2 regions of the Streptomyces griseobrunneus genome follow, and region 1 is predicted to be linked to the other one. Evidence: predicted binding sites of a transcription regulator. Region 1 holds the regulator's gene; the other holds the start of a gene.
What was found. Region 1 encodes HrcA, which represses chaperone genes, less so after heat shock. Its sites were predicted from a motif close to TTNGCACTCNGNNNNNCNGAGTGCNAA; they were not measured.

Region 2: the regulator HrcA is predicted to act here: its motif matches at 2,283-2,309, upstream of groES (co-chaperone GroES).

The regions. Positions count from the first base shown of each region.
Region 1 covers NZ_CP177080.1:5,589,966-5,597,064, reverse strand. Annotated here, with positions in the region: gene ACK8N7_RS25330 (ribonuclease Z) at 1-495, opposite strand, end outside; gene ACK8N7_RS25325 (histidine triad nucleotide-binding protein) at 522-881, opposite strand; gene ACK8N7_RS25320 (16S rRNA (uracil(1498)-N(3))-methyltransferase) at 963-1,709, opposite strand; gene ACK8N7_RS25315 (nitronate monooxygenase) at 1,706-2,779, opposite strand; gene dnaJ (molecular chaperone DnaJ) at 2,913-4,052, opposite strand; gene hrcA (heat-inducible transcriptional repressor HrcA) at 4,053-5,069, opposite strand; gene ACK8N7_RS25300 (MBL fold metallo-hydrolase) at 5,232-5,963, shown strand; gene ACK8N7_RS25295 (DUF3097 domain-containing protein) at 6,052-6,870, shown strand; gene ACK8N7_RS25290 (ABC transporter substrate-binding protein) at 7,006-7,099, shown strand, end outside.
Region 2 covers NZ_CP177080.1:3,081,547-3,088,645, forward strand. Annotated here, with positions in the region: gene groL (chaperonin GroEL) at 94-1,719, opposite strand; gene groES (co-chaperone GroES) at 1,818-2,126, opposite strand; gene ACK8N7_RS13650 (DUF6234 family protein) at 2,405-2,878, shown strand; gene ACK8N7_RS13655 (polysaccharide deacetylase family protein) at 2,917-3,840, opposite strand; gene ACK8N7_RS13660 (THUMP-like domain-containing protein) at 4,043-5,266, shown strand; gene ACK8N7_RS13665 (hypothetical protein) at 5,184-5,495, opposite strand; gene ACK8N7_RS13670 (hypothetical protein) at 5,550-5,897, opposite strand; gene ACK8N7_RS13675 (serine/threonine-protein kinase) at 6,004-7,099, shown strand, end outside.

The sequences.
Region 1 (7,099 bases):
CTTGAGGAGGGCGGGCAGCATGCGGCGGGTGTCGGGCTCGGTGAGGCGGTAGCCGTACGACTCGACGGGGTGCGAGAGCCTGTGGCTGTCCAGGGTGTACGAGGCCGTGGTGGCGAGGACCCCGCCGGCTCCGGCGACCGGGGCCTGGGTCAGCTCGACGGTCTCGCGGTAGGCGGTGGCGTACCGCAGCCGGTCGAAGAAGTGCTGCCCGCTCGCCGGGTAGTGGGCGGTGACGGGGTGCGGCACCTGGTCGAGGTTGATGCGCTGGATCACCCCGGCGAGTCCGAGGGAGTGGTCGCCGTGGAAGTGCGTGATGCAGATCCGGTCGATGTCGTGCGCGGCGACCCCGGCCCGCAGCATCTGGCGCTGGGTGCCCTCGCCGGGATCGAAGAGGATGCCCTGACCGTCCCAGCGCAGCAGATAGCCGTTGTGGTTGCGGTGCCGGGTGGGGACCTGACTGGCGGTGCCGAGCACCACCAGCTCGCGTACGGACATTGAGAGAGGCTCCTACGGGGCGGGCGTTATCCGGGGGGCCACTGGAGGCCGCGGCCGCCCAGGACGTGGGCGTGCGCGTGGAAGACGGTCTGGCCGGCGCCGGAGCCCGTGTTGAGGATGATCCGGTAGCCGCTGCCGTCCACCTTCTCGTCGGCGGCGACCGCTCCGGCCTCGCGCAGCACGTCGGCGGCGATCTGCGGTTCGGCGGCGGCCAGCGTCGCGGCGTCCGGGTAGTGGACCTTGGGGATGACCAGGACGTGGGTCGGGGCCTGCGGGTTGATGTCGCGGAAGGCGACGGTCGTGTCGCTCTCGCGGACGATGGTCGCCGGGATGTCTCCCGAGACGATCTTGCAGAACAGGCAGTCGGTCTGCGGCTCTCCCGCCATGGCGCCGGGCCTCCTCGTTCGCTGGTGATCAGTGAGGTGATCGGTACAGGGGCATGCTATCCCCGGCCCGTCGGGCCCCGTTCATCCCCAGCGGCCGGTGCGCCCGAGGAGCAGCGCGGCCGCGGCGGTCCCCGCGGTGGAGGTGCGCAGCACGCTGCGGCCCAGCCGGTAGGGGCGGGCGCCCGCGTCCGCGAAGGCGGCCAGCTCCTGCGGGGAGACGCCCCCCTCGGGGCCGACGACGAGCACGATCGTGCCGGTGGCGGGGAGTCCGGCGGTGGCGAGGGGGGTGCTGTCGTGGTCGCGGTCCTCGTGCAGGACCCCGGCGAAGTCGGCGTCGGACAGGAGGGCGGCGACCTGCTTGGTCGTCATGGCCTCGGTGACCTCGGGGAAGCGCACCCGGCGGGACTGCTTGCCCGCCTCCCGTGCCGTACTGCGCCACTTCGTCAGGGCCTTGGCGCCGCGCTCGCCCTTCCACTGGGTGATGCAGCGGGCGGCCTGCCACGGCACGATCGCGTCGACGCCGGTCTCGGTCATCGTCTCGACGGCCAGTTCGCCCCGGTCGCCCTTGGGGAGCGCCTGGACGACGGTGATCCGGGGCGCGGGCTCGGGCTCCTCCTGGACGGCTCCGCGGACGGTGACCGTGAGGCGGTCCTTGCCCTCGGCGGTGCGTACGGTGGCGTCCGCCCAGTGGCCGAGGCCGTCGGTGAGGACGAGTTCCTCGCCGGTCTGGAGCCGCTTCACGGAGACGGCGTGCCGCCCCTCGGGGCCGTCGAGGACGAACTCCGTTCCGGTGGGCATCCGTTCGACGACGAAGACCGGTGCGGTCACCGGGGGCTCCTCATGCTCAGGGCCGACCTGGCGGCCTCCAGTTCGGCGGCGAGCAGTTCGATCAGCTCGCCGACGGGCAGTTCGCGGGCCATCCGGTGGCCCTGCCCCGCCCACAGGGCCATGCCCTGGGCGTCCCCGGCCTTGGCGGCGGCCTGGCGCAGCCCGCTGGTGACGTAGTGGACCTGGGGATAGGCGGCGGGGGCGTACGGGCCGTGTTCGCGGATGAACCGGTTGACCAGGCCGCGGGCGGGCCGACCGGAGAAGGCGCGGGTCAGCTCGGTGCGGACGAAGAGCGGGTTGGTCAGGGCCTGCTTGTGGAGCAGGTGGGCCCCGGACTCGGGGCAGATCAGGAAGGCGGTGCCGAGCTGGGCGGCGTCCGCGCCGGCCGCGAGGGCTGCGGCGATCTGTGAGCCGCGCATCAGGCCGCCCGTCGCGATGATGGGGATCTGGACGGTCTCGCGGACCTGGGTGACGAGGGTGAGCAGCCCGGTGCCGGTGTGGTCGGCCTGCGGGTCGTCGCGGTGGGTGGACTGGTGGCCGCCCGCCTCGACGCCCTGGACGCAGACGGCGTCGGCGCCCGCCCACTGGGCGGCCTGGGCCTCCTCGGCGGAGGTGACCGTCACGATGGTGTGCGTCCCGGCCTTGGCGAAGGCGTCGAGAGTGTCGCGGGTGGGGCATCCGAAGGTGAAGGAGACCACCGGGACGGGGTCCTCCAGCAGGATGGCGACCTTCGCCTCGTACCCGTCGTCGCCGCTGCTGTCGGGGTCGCCGAGCGGGGTCTCGTACCAGGTGGCCTCGCCGGCCAGCTGGTGGCGGTAGACCTCGACGGCGCTGGGGTCGGCGAGCGCGGGCTGCGGCATGAAGAGGTTGACGCCGAACGGCCCGCCGGTGAGCCGGCGCAGCTGTTTGATCTCGTTGTACACGCCGTCCGCCGTTTTGTACCCGGCGGCCAGGAATCCGAGCCCGCCCGCCTCGGCGACGGCCGCGGCGAGCTTAGGTCCGGAAGCGCCGCCCGCCATCGGGGCCTGCACGATCGGATACCGGCAGAGATCGGTCAACGCGGAGGACATGACGGCATCGTGCCACGTCGGTCGCACAGGGGCCGAATCAGCCAGCGTTCGGCGTGACCGGTTCTCCCTCCGAACGCCGCACCGCCCACCGGTACGGAACCGATGGGCGGTGCGGTGAAAGGCGGAAAACGCTTCAGCGGCCGTTGAAGGCGTCCTTCAGCCGGGAGAAGAGCCCCTGCTGACCTGGCTGAAACTGGCCCAAGGGGCGCTCCTCGCCGCGCAGCTTGGAGAACTCCCGCAGCAGCCGCTCCTGTTCCGCGTCGAGCTTGGAGGGGGTCGTCACCTCGACGTGCACGATCAGGTCGCCCCGGCCGCCGCCGCGCAGGTGCGTGATGCCCCGCCCGTGCAGCGGGACGGACTGGCCGGACTGGGTGCCGGGCCGGATGTCGATCTCCTCCAGGCCGTCCAGGGTCTCCAGCGGACACTTGGTTCCGAGGGCCGCAGCGGTCATCGGGATGGTGACCGTGCAGTGCAGGTCGTCGCCGCGCCGCTGGAAGACGGCGTGCGGCAGCTCGTGGATCTCGACGTACAGGTCGCCGGGCGGGCCGCCGCCGGGGCCGACCTCGCCCTCACCGGCGAGCTGGATACGGGTGCCGTTGTCGACGCCCGCCGGGATCTTGACGGTGAGCGTGCGCCGCGAGCGGATGCGGCCGTCGCCGGCGCACTCCGGGCACGGGGTGGGCACGACCGTGCCGAAGCCCTGGCACTGCGGGCAGGGGCGCGAGGTCATGACCTGGCCCAGGAAGGACCGGGTGACCTGCGAGACCTCGCCGCGACCGCGGCACATGTCACAGGTCTGGGCGGAGGTGCCGGGGGCGGCGCCCTCGCCGCTGCAGGTGTTGCAGACGACGGCCGTGTCGACCTGGATGTCCTTGGTGGTGCCGAAGGCCGCCTCGGAGAGGTCGATCTCCAGCCGGATCATGGCGTCCTGGCCGCGGCGGGTGCGCGAGCGGGGCCCGCGCTGCGAGGCAGTTCCGAAGAACGCGTCCATGATGTCGGAGAAGTTGCCGAAGCCACCGGCTCCGAAACCGCCCGCGCCGCCGCCACCGCCGTTGGCGGAGAGCGGGTCGCCGCCGAGGTCGTAGACCTGCTTCTTCTGCGGGTCCGAGAGCACCTCGTAAGCGGCGTTGATCTCCTTGAACCGCTCCTGGGTCTTCGGATCCGGGTTGACATCCGGGTGCAGCTCGCGTGCGAGCCGACGGAATGCCTTCTTGATCTCGTCCTGAGATGCGTCGCGGCGCACGCCGAGTACGGCGTAGTAGTCCGTGGCCACTTACGACTCCGCCAGGATCTGTCCGACGTAACGTGCCACTGCGCGTACCGCTCCCATCGTTCCGGGGTAGTCCATGCGGGTCGGTCCGACCACGCCGAGTTTGGCGACTGCCTCGTCGCCCGAACCGTAGCCGACCGCAACGACGGACGTGGACGTGAGGCCCTCGTGGGCGTTCTCGTGCCCGATCCGTACGGTCATGGCTGAGTCCGTGGCCTCACCCAGCAGCTTCAGCAGGACGACCTGCTCCTCCAGTGCTTCCAGCACCGGCCGGATCATCACAGGGAAGTCGTGCCCGAAGCGGGTGAGGTTGGAGGTGCCGCCGATCATCAGCCGCTCCTCCGTCTCCTCGACCAGGGTTTCGAGGAGGGTGGTAAGGACCGTGGAAACCGTTCCGCGGTCCTCGCTGTCGAAGGATTCCGGCAGCTCCCGCACCAGCTGCGGGACATCCGCGAAGCGGCGTCCGACGACCCGGCTGTTGAGCCGGGCACGCAGATCCGCGAGCGATGCCTCGCCGAAGGGCGCGGGGCAGTCGATCATACGCTGTTCGACCCGGCCGGTGTCCGTGATCAGGACCAGCATCAGCCGGGCGGGGGCGAGCGAGAGCAGTTCCACGTGCCGGACCGTCGAGCGGGTCAGCGAGGGGTACTGCACCACCGCGACCTGCCGGGTCAGCTGCGCGAGCAGCCGTACGGTCCGGCCGACCACGTCGTCGAGGTCGACCGCGCCGTCGAGGAAGTTCTGGATGGCCCGGCGCTCGGGCGAGGAGAGCGGCTTGACGCCGGCGAGCTTGTCGACGAAGAGGCGGTACCCCTTGTCGGTGGGGATGCGGCCCGCGCTCGTGTGCGGCTGCGCGATGAAGCCCTCGTCCTCCAGCACCGCCATGTCGTTGCGGACGGTGGCTGGGGAGACCCCCAGCTGGTGCCGTTCCGTGAGCGCCTTGGAGCCGACGGGCTCCTCGGTGCCGACATAGTCCTGGACGATGGCGCGCAGCACTTCCAGTCTGCGTTCGCTGAGCATGGCGCACACCTCCAGCTGTTGTTTCCCGGTGCCTGTTGGCACTCGGTGCGTACGAGTGCCAGTTACCCCCCGGTCAGTGTACGGGGGTGGGGTGGGGCAGGGGCAAGGGCGACCGGCCACGCCGCCACCGGACCGCGCGGGTCGCCCCGATAGCGTCGTCCCATGGACGTCTCTTGGGAAGACTTCGGCTGGGAGCGGTTGGGCCACGGTATCGGGCGGCGGCGCCTGCCGGGCTGGGACGCCACGGTCGCGCTGGTGGCCGGGCCCGGCGGTGTGCTGCTGTACGACACCGGCTCGACCCTGCGCGAGGGCGTCGAGCTGCGGAGGCAGGCCGAGGCCCTGCTCGGCCGGAGGGTGACGCATATCGCACTGAGCCACCCCCACTTCGATCATGTGCTGGGTACGGCGGCGTTCGCCGGGGCCCAGGTGTACGGGGCGGTGGGCATCACCGCCCTGCTGCGGCGCTCGGCGGACGAGCTGACCGGGTCGGCCGTGCACCACGGGCTCTCGGAGGAGGAGGCGCACCGGGCGGTGGACACGCTGGTGGTGCCGCACCACGAGGTGACCGGCGAGTGGACGCTGGACCTGGGCGGCGGCCGTCAGGTGCTGCTGGCCAACGTGGGCCCGGGCCACAGCGGCCATGACCTCGCGGTGCTGGTGCCGGGGACGGACGGCGAGCCTCCGGTGGTGCTCTGCGGGGACCTGGTGGAGGAGTCGGGCGAACCGCAGGCGGGCCGGGACGCGATCACCTCCCGCTGGCCGGCCGCCCTGGACCGGCTGCTCGAACTGGGCGGCGAGGGCGCGGTGTACGTGCCGGGGCACGGGGCGGTGGTGGACGCGGCGTTCGTCCGGGCGCAGCGGGGGTCGCTGGCGGAGCGGTTCGGGGCGGGGTGAGGGTTCCGGGGGACGGCTCTCAGCGTGGTGTGACGGTTCTCGGGCGGAGTGACGATCTTCGGGGCGGGGTGAGGATTATCGTCGGCGCATGCGCAGCTACCAGCCGGACCTGACCCCGCCGTGGAAGAGGTCCGCCCCCGTGCCCGAGGTCCCCGCCGAACCCGATCTGGTCGTGGAGGAGGTCGCCACCGGCTTCTGCGGCGCCGTGATCCGCTGCGAGAAGACGGCCCAGGGGCCCACGGTGACCCTGGAGGACCGCTTCGGCAAGCACCGGGTCTTCCCGATGGAGCCGCGGGCCTTCCTGCTGGAGGGCAAGGTGGTCACGCTGGTGCGCCCGGGGCCCGGCGGTCCGGTGCGTCCCGCCCGTACGGCCTCCGGTTCGGTGGCGGTGCCCGGTGCGCGGGCCCGGGTGGCACGGGCGGGGCGGATCTATGTGGAGGGCCGGCACGACGCGGAGCTGGTGGAGCGGGTGTGGGGCGACGATCTGCGCATCGAGGGCGTGGTGGTCGAGTACCTGGAGGGCATCGACGACCTCCCGGCCATCGTGGGTGAGTTCTCCCCCGGGCCGGACGCCCGGCTCGGGGTGCTGGTGGACCACCTGGTGACCGGCTCCAAGGAGTCCCGGATCGCCGCGCAGGTCTCGGATCCGCATGTGCTGGTGGTGGGCCACCCGTACATCGACGTGTGGGAGGCGGTGAAGCCGTCCTCGGTGGGGATCGACGCGTGGCCGGTGGTGCCCCGGGGCCAGGACTGGAAGACGGGGGTGTGCCGGGCGCTGGGGTGGCCGGAGAACACCGGGGCGGCCTGGCAGCACATCCTGTCCAAGGTCCGCAGCTACAAGGATCTTGAGCCTCAACTCCTCGGCCGGGTGGAGGAATTGATTGACTTCGTCACCCTTCCTGAGTGATGTCCCGGGCTCGTCGCCGGCCCGCCCGAGAGGATCACGTGCCGATCCCTAGGAATGCCTGCGTCCCACACGCACCATCGGTTATGGAGGGTGGGGGGAACGGGCTCACCCGTTCACGGGGGAAGGGCACGGGCGATGCGACAAGGGAACTGGCGGGGCGGAGCGGGGAACGAGGCGGCTCTGGCCGTCTTCCGTCTGATGCAGCAGCTGATCGACCGGTACCGCAGGA
Region 2 (7,099 bases), 2.5 Mb from region 1:
GTCCTCGCAACTCCCACAGATCGTGGGTGTTGCGAGGACCGTTAGAACCCAAGGGGTACCGGGCCTCGGGCGTACCGAAAGGTACTGCGCGTACTAGTGGGAGTGGCCGTGACCGCCGTGACCGGCGTCGCCCTCTTCCTCGGCCGGCTTCTCGACGACCAGGGTCTCGGTCGTGAGCAGCAGCGACGCGATGGACGCGGCGTTCTCCAGGGCGGAGCGGGTGACCTTGACCGGGTCGATGACGCCGGCCTTGACCAGGTCGCCGTACTCGCCGGTGGCGGCGTTGAAGCCCTGGCCCTTGTCGAGCTCGGAGACCTTGGAGGTGATGACGTAACCCTCGAGGCCGGCGTTCTCGGCGATCCAGCGCAGCGGCTCGACGGCGGCGCGGCGGACGACCGCAACACCGGTGGCCTCGTCGCCGGTCTTGCCGAGGTTGCCCTCCAGGACCTTCACCGCGTGGACGAGAGCGGAGCCACCGCCGGAGACGATGCCCTCCTCGACCGCGGCGCGGGTGGCGGAGATGGCGTCCTCGAGGCGGTGCTTCTTCTCCTTGAGCTCCACCTCGGTGGCGGCACCGACGCGGATGACGCACACGCCGCCGGCCAGCTTCGCGAGGCGCTCCTGGAGCTTCTCGCGGTCCCAGTCGGAGTCCGTGGACTCGATCTCGGCCTTGATCTGGTTGACGCGGCCCTTGACGTCGTCGGAGTTGCCCCCGCCGTCGACGATGGTCGTGTCGTCCTTGGAGACGGTGACGCGGCGGGCGGTGCCCAGCACGTCGAGACCGGCGCCGTCGAGCTTGAGGCCGACCTCTTCGGCGATGACGGTCGCACCGGTGAGGGTGGCGATGTCGCCGAGCATGGCCTTGCGGCGGTCACCGAAGCCCGGGGCCTTCACCGCGACGGCGTTGAAGGTGCCACGGATCTTGTTGACGACGAGGGTGGAGAGCGCCTCGCCCTCGACGTCCTCGGCGATGATCAGGAGCGGCTTGGAGCCACCGCCCTGGATGACCTTCTCCAGCAGCGGGAGCAGCTCCTGGATGGAGCCGATCTTGCCCTGGTGGATCAGGATGTACGGGTCGTCGAGGACGGCCTCCATACGCTCCTGGTCGGTCACCATGTACGGGGACAGGTAGCCCTTGTCGAAGGCCATGCCCTCGGTGAACTCCAGGTCCAGACCGAAGGTGTTGGACTCCTCGACGGTGATGACACCGTCCTTGCCGACCTTGTCCATGGCGTCCGCGATGAGCTCGCCGACCTGGGTGTCCTGCGCGGAGAGCGCGGCCACGGCGGCGATGTCGGACTTGTCGTCGATCGGCCGGGCGGTCGCGAGGAGCTCCTCGGACACGGCCTTGACCGCGGCGTCGATGCCCTTCTTCAGGGCGGCCGGGGAGGCGCCCGCGGCGACGTTGCGCAGGCCCTCGCGGACGAGCGCCTGGGCCAGGACGGTCGCGGTGGTGGTGCCGTCACCCGCTACGTCGTTGGTCTTGGTCGCCACCTCCTTGACGAGCTGGGCACCGAGGTTCTCGAACGGGTCGTCGAGCTCGACCTCGCGCGCGATGGTGACGCCGTCGTTGGTGATGGTGGGTGCGCCGAACTTCTTGTCGATGACGACGTTGCGGCCCTTGGGGCCGATCGTCACCTTGACCGTGTCGGCAAGCTTGTTGACGCCGCGCTCAAGGGCGCGACGGGCGTCCTCGTCGAACTTCAGAATCTTCGCCATGGGCTGTACTTCCCTCTCGGACGAACTGCGCCCCTCGCCACCCGGCTAGTTATTTCGCAGGGGGCCAGGGGCGCAGAACACAAGCAAACGTGGGTGAATTACTTCTCGACGATCGCGAGAACGTCGCGGGCCGAGAGGACGAGGTACTCCTCGCCGTTGTACTTCACCTCGGTGCCGCCGTACTTGCTGTACAGGACGACGTCGCCGGTCTTGACGTCGAGCGGAAGACGCTCGCCGTTCTCGAAGCGGCCCGGGCCCACGGCGAGGACGACGCCCTCCTGGGGCTTCTCCTTCGCGGTGTCCGGAATGACCAGGCCGGAAGCCGTGGTCTGCTCGGCGTCGAGCGGCTGGACCACAATGCGGTCCTCAAGCGGCTTGATCGCAACCTTGGAGCTGGTGGTCGACACGATCCGGTCTCCCCCTTCGGAGATCTCACGGGGTTTAGCAGTCATTGGGCGGCGACCAGACCGATCCGTCGTCGCGGGTGCCGGACCTGCCCTGTCGCACAGTGTGGTGCTGGCACTCTCCAGGGGGGAGTGCCAGACCCGAGACTATGACCGCGATTAGCACTCGGTCAAGCGGAGTGCCAATTCACCACCCTCGCGCCGTCTCGATCGGGGCTCCGTCGGATCACCGTCCGGACAACGCGGGGGCGGAGCCGGGTGTTCCGTACGACGGTACGGAGATGACGCATCCCGAGAGCGGCCTGCCCGGAAGACCGGCGGAGCGGGCCCTGGACGAGCGGCCCGGCGGCTGCGCCGATCCCGCCGCGGGCCTCCTGCTCACGGTCGCCGAGGCGGTCGTCCTCGCCGTGCTGCTGGTACTGCTGGGGCTGCGCGGCCTGGCGCGGTCCCATGCGCCCATCGACAGCGGCGCGCCCTCGCCCGCCGGTGCCGGAGCGGAGACCGACTGGGTCCCCACCGTCGCGTTCGGCGTCCTGGCCCTCACGGTCGCCGTCCTCGCCGCCATGCTGCTGCGTGACCGGTGGTACTGGGCGGGCGGCATCCAGGTGCTCGTGGCCGTGGCCCTGTGCGCGGTGACCCTGGCGTCCGTGTCCCGGGCCGACGGCCCCGCGCTTCCGGGCCCCGCCCCCACCTGGAACTCCCCGCCCTGCCGCAGCGGGGGCGACAGCGACGAATGCGCGCGCAGCGGGGGCTGAGCGCGCATTCGTCGGCCGTACGCCGGGCGGGCGGGGAGTCAGACGTAGTCCTCCAGCTTCGCCACCGCGTACCCCTTGTCCGTGATGGTCTTCATGACCAGGCGGATCATGTCGGGCATGGTGCCCTTCCAGTCGTCCTTGCCCCGGAAGTGGGTGAGGACGATGTCGCCGGGGTGCAGGTCCCGGTCCCACTCGCGCCACTCCATGTGGTCGGCGAACGCCTCGGCGGACCACAGGGGGACGGCGGTGATGCCGCAGGACTTGGCGACGACGAGGGTGTCGCGGTTGTAGTTGCCGTAGGGCGGGCGGAGGAGGGTGGGCCGCTTCCCGTAGTTCTTGAGGATCTTCTCCTGCTGGCCGCAGATCTCCCGCTTCTGCTCGGCGTAGGAGAGGCCCGGCAGATAGCGGTGGTTGAGCGTGTGGTTGCTGATGACCACCCCGCGCTTCTGCATCTGCTTGAAGTAGCCGTAGTCGTCGTTGATGACGTAGTCGCTCAGGAAGGCGCTGTAGGGGATGTCCAGTTCGGTCATCATCCGCAGCAGCGCGGGGTCCTTCTCCGCCCCGTCGTCCATGGTCAGGAAGACGATCTTCTCCTTGGTGGGGACGGTGGTGAAGACGGGCGGCAGCCCCTCGTCGTCCCGGACCTCGAACCCCTTGCGGGTGGTGATGCGCGGCTTCACCTCCGGCGGTTCGGGGGCCGCGAGCGGCACCTTGGCCAGGCCCCACCTCTTCGCGGCGACGGCCCGTGCGGCCTGCTTCTTCTTGAGCTCCTCGGCGTACGTGCCCAGGGCGCGGGCGGGGCCGGCCTGCTGGGCGGCCTCGCCCTGCTGTCCGGCGGCGGGCTTCGCCGGTCCGCCCGGGGCTCCCGTACCGCCGTCGGCCGTCTCCGACGCGCAGGCCGAGGTGACGGTGGCGGCCAGGAGGGCCGCCAGCACGACGGAGACCGGCCGGTGCCGCTTCATGGGTGATTTTCCTTTTTGTCGTACTAGCTGCATGGCGCCGCATCCTGCCAGCCACCCGCCCGCCTCCCGCCCCGACACCGCGAGGGGGCCGCACCCGTCCCCCGGCCGGCCCACAGGGACCCGCGCTGCCTACCAGGGACCCGCGTCGACGTATTAGGGCCCGCGTCGCCCCATAGGGGCCCCCGTCTGCGCACCGGCCACAATGGGCCGGGTGAACGCATCGACCCCCGCCACCCCGGCCGACGACCCCGCCCGCGCCGCCTTCGCCGCCCTGCGCACCCCCGAGGGCGAGCACCTGCTGGCCGAGCTGCGCGACCACGACCCCGCCGAGGAACTGGCCACCGCGACCCGGCTGCGCCGCACGCACCCGGCGGAGCTGGTGTCGGCCGCCCTGGGCCAGGCCCGGCTGCGGCAGCGGGCGGTGGCGAAGTTCGGGTCCGAGGACGCGTACCGCATGTACTTCACGCCCAACGGCGTCGAGCAGGCCACCCGCACCTCGGTCGCCACCCACCGCGCCGCCCGGTTCGCCGCGCTCGGCGTGCGGAGCGTCGCGGACCTGTGCTGCGGCATCGGCGGCGACGCCATCGCGCTGGCCCGCGCCGGGATCGCCGTCCTCGCCGTGGACCGCGACCCGCTCACCGCCGAGGTGGCCCGCGCCAACGCCGAGGCGCTCGGTCTTGCCGCGCTGATCGAGGTGCGGTGCGCCGACGTCACGGAGATCGACACCACTCCGTACGACGCCGTCTTCGTGGACCCGGCCCGGCGCGGCGGCCGGGGCAGGATCTTCGACCCGGAGGCGTACTCACCACCGCTGTCCTGGGCGACGGCCGCCGCGCTCAAGGCGCCCCGGGCCGCGCTGAAGATCGCCCCGGGCATCCCGCACGAGGCGATCGGGCCGGAGGCCGAGGCGGAGTGGATCTCCGACGGGGGCGATGTGAAGGAGGCGGTGCTCTGGTACGGCGACGGCTTCGCGCCCGGTTCGTTCCGGGCCACCCTGCTGCCGTCCGGGGCCACCCTCACCGCCCCGGCCCCGCTGCCCGCCCCGCCGGTGGGCCCGGTCGGGCGCTATCTGTACGAGCCGGACGGCGCGGTGATCCGGGCCCATCTGGTCGCCGACATCGTGGAGCGGTGCGGCGGGCGACTGGTGGACGAGACGATCGCGTACGTCACGAGCGATATGCCGTACTCCTCCCCGTACGTCGCCGGGTACGAGATCACCGACCGGCTGCCGTTCGGCCTGAAGAAGCTGAAGGCGCTGCTGCGGGAGCGCGGGGTGGGCGTGCTGACCGTCAAGAAGCGCGGCTCGGCGGTCGAACCGGAGGAGCTGCGCCGCCGGATGAAGCTCAGCGGCCCGAACTCGGCGACGGTGTTCCTGACCCGGGTCGCCGGGGCGCCGACGATGCTGATCGGCCACCCGCTGGGGTGAGCCGGTCCGCAGCGGGCGCGGTCAGGACGCGCAGCACCCAGCGGCGGTGCGCCAACGCCTTGACGGCGCCGATGAGTCCGGTGAGCCAGGCGGCCATGCCCAGGCCCATGACCAGGGCGACCGTGCCGTACGTGTCGTCGCCGGGCCGGGCGCTCGCCGGGCCGACAACGCAGAGCGCCAGCCCCGTCGCGCCCAGGACGAACGACAGCAGCAGCCACACCAGGCTCACCCCGGGCAGCCGCAGTTCCCGGTCGCGCTCCGGGTCGCGGTCCAGCGCACCCCACTACACGAGCAGCGCGCGGACCTTCCGGTCGCGGGCGACGTAGAGGCAGACGAAGGCGATGCCCGGCACCATCGCCCCCACCCCGAGGAGCAGGGACAGGAGTCCGGCCAGCCCGCCGAAGACGTCCTGCGCCTGCTCGAACACGACGAACGCCGACCCCGCCAGCAGCCAGCCGAACGCGGCCAGCCCGGCCCACATCACCAGCACGCCGAACCGCCCCGGCCCCACATGCATCCGCACCAGTACGCCCAGGATCAGCGCCCGGTCGGTGAGCATCGCCTCGCGGTCGGGCCAGGACCTGATCTCCACGGGCGGCGGGGGCGGCGGCAGCAAGGGGCGGCGTTGCATGTAACCGGACACTACCGACCGCCGGAACGCTCCGCCGGAGCAGCCCTGTTGCGGATACAGTACGGCTCGTTTCAGGACAACAGGCGCCGTCGGGGGAAGCAACACGATGACCAGTCAGCAGCAGGGCCGCGAAGGGGTTTTCCAGCCGCTGGAGGAGAGCGATCCGCGGACGGTGGCCGGTTACCGGCTGACCGCGAAGCTCGGCTCCGGCGGGATGGGCAAGGTCTACCTCTCGTACACCCCCGGCGGGCGGCCCGTCGCCATCAAGGTGATCCGGCCGGACTTCAGCGAGGACGCCGAGTTCCGCCGCCGCTTCCAGCAGGAGGTGCAGGCCGCCCAGCGGGTCCAGGGCCTGTACACGGCACCGGTCATCGACAGTGACACCGAGAGCGCGCAGCAGTGGCTCGCCACCGCCTATGTGCCGGGCCCGTCCCTCGCCGCGGCGGTCGCCGAGCACGGACCGCTGCCGGTCCCCGCGATCCTGCTGCTCATCGCGGGCATGGCCGAGGCGCTCCACGTGATCCACGGGGCGGGCATCGTCCACCGCGACCTCAAGCCGTCCAACGTGCTGCTGGCGGCCGACGGGCCGAGGGTGATCGACTTCGGCATCGCCCGGGCCGCCGACGCGACCTCGCTCACCGGCAGCGGGGTCACCGTCGGGACCCCGGCGTTCATGGCCCCGGAGCAGGCGGCGGGCAGGGCGGTGACGGCGGCGACCGACATCTTCGCCCTCGGGCAGGTCGCCTCCTACGCCTCGACCGGCGCGCCCGCCTTCGGCGAGGGCACCTCGCACGGGGTGCTGTACCGGATCGTGCACGAGGAGCCGGATCTGACGGGGGTTCCGGAGGAGCTGCGGGAGCTGGTCACCCGCTGCCTGGCCAAGTCCCCCGAGGACCGGCCCTCGGTGGCCGAGGTCATCGACATGTGCCGCAACGCCAACAGCGAGACGCAGTTGCGCCGCCCGGAGGACTGGCTGCCGGGCGCGGTGGCCGCCGACATCACCGTACGGGCGGCCGCGCCCGCCCCCGACCGCACCCCGCCGCCTCCGGCCGCCCCGCCCACGGCCCCGCTCACCGCGCCCGGGACGCCCCCGGCGACCGCGCCGGTGACGGTGGCCCAGCAGCCGCCTGCCGTGCCCGCACCGGCCGCGTCCGCCGCCCCGCCCGGGACCCACCAGCAGCCCACCGGGCCGGCGAACCCGG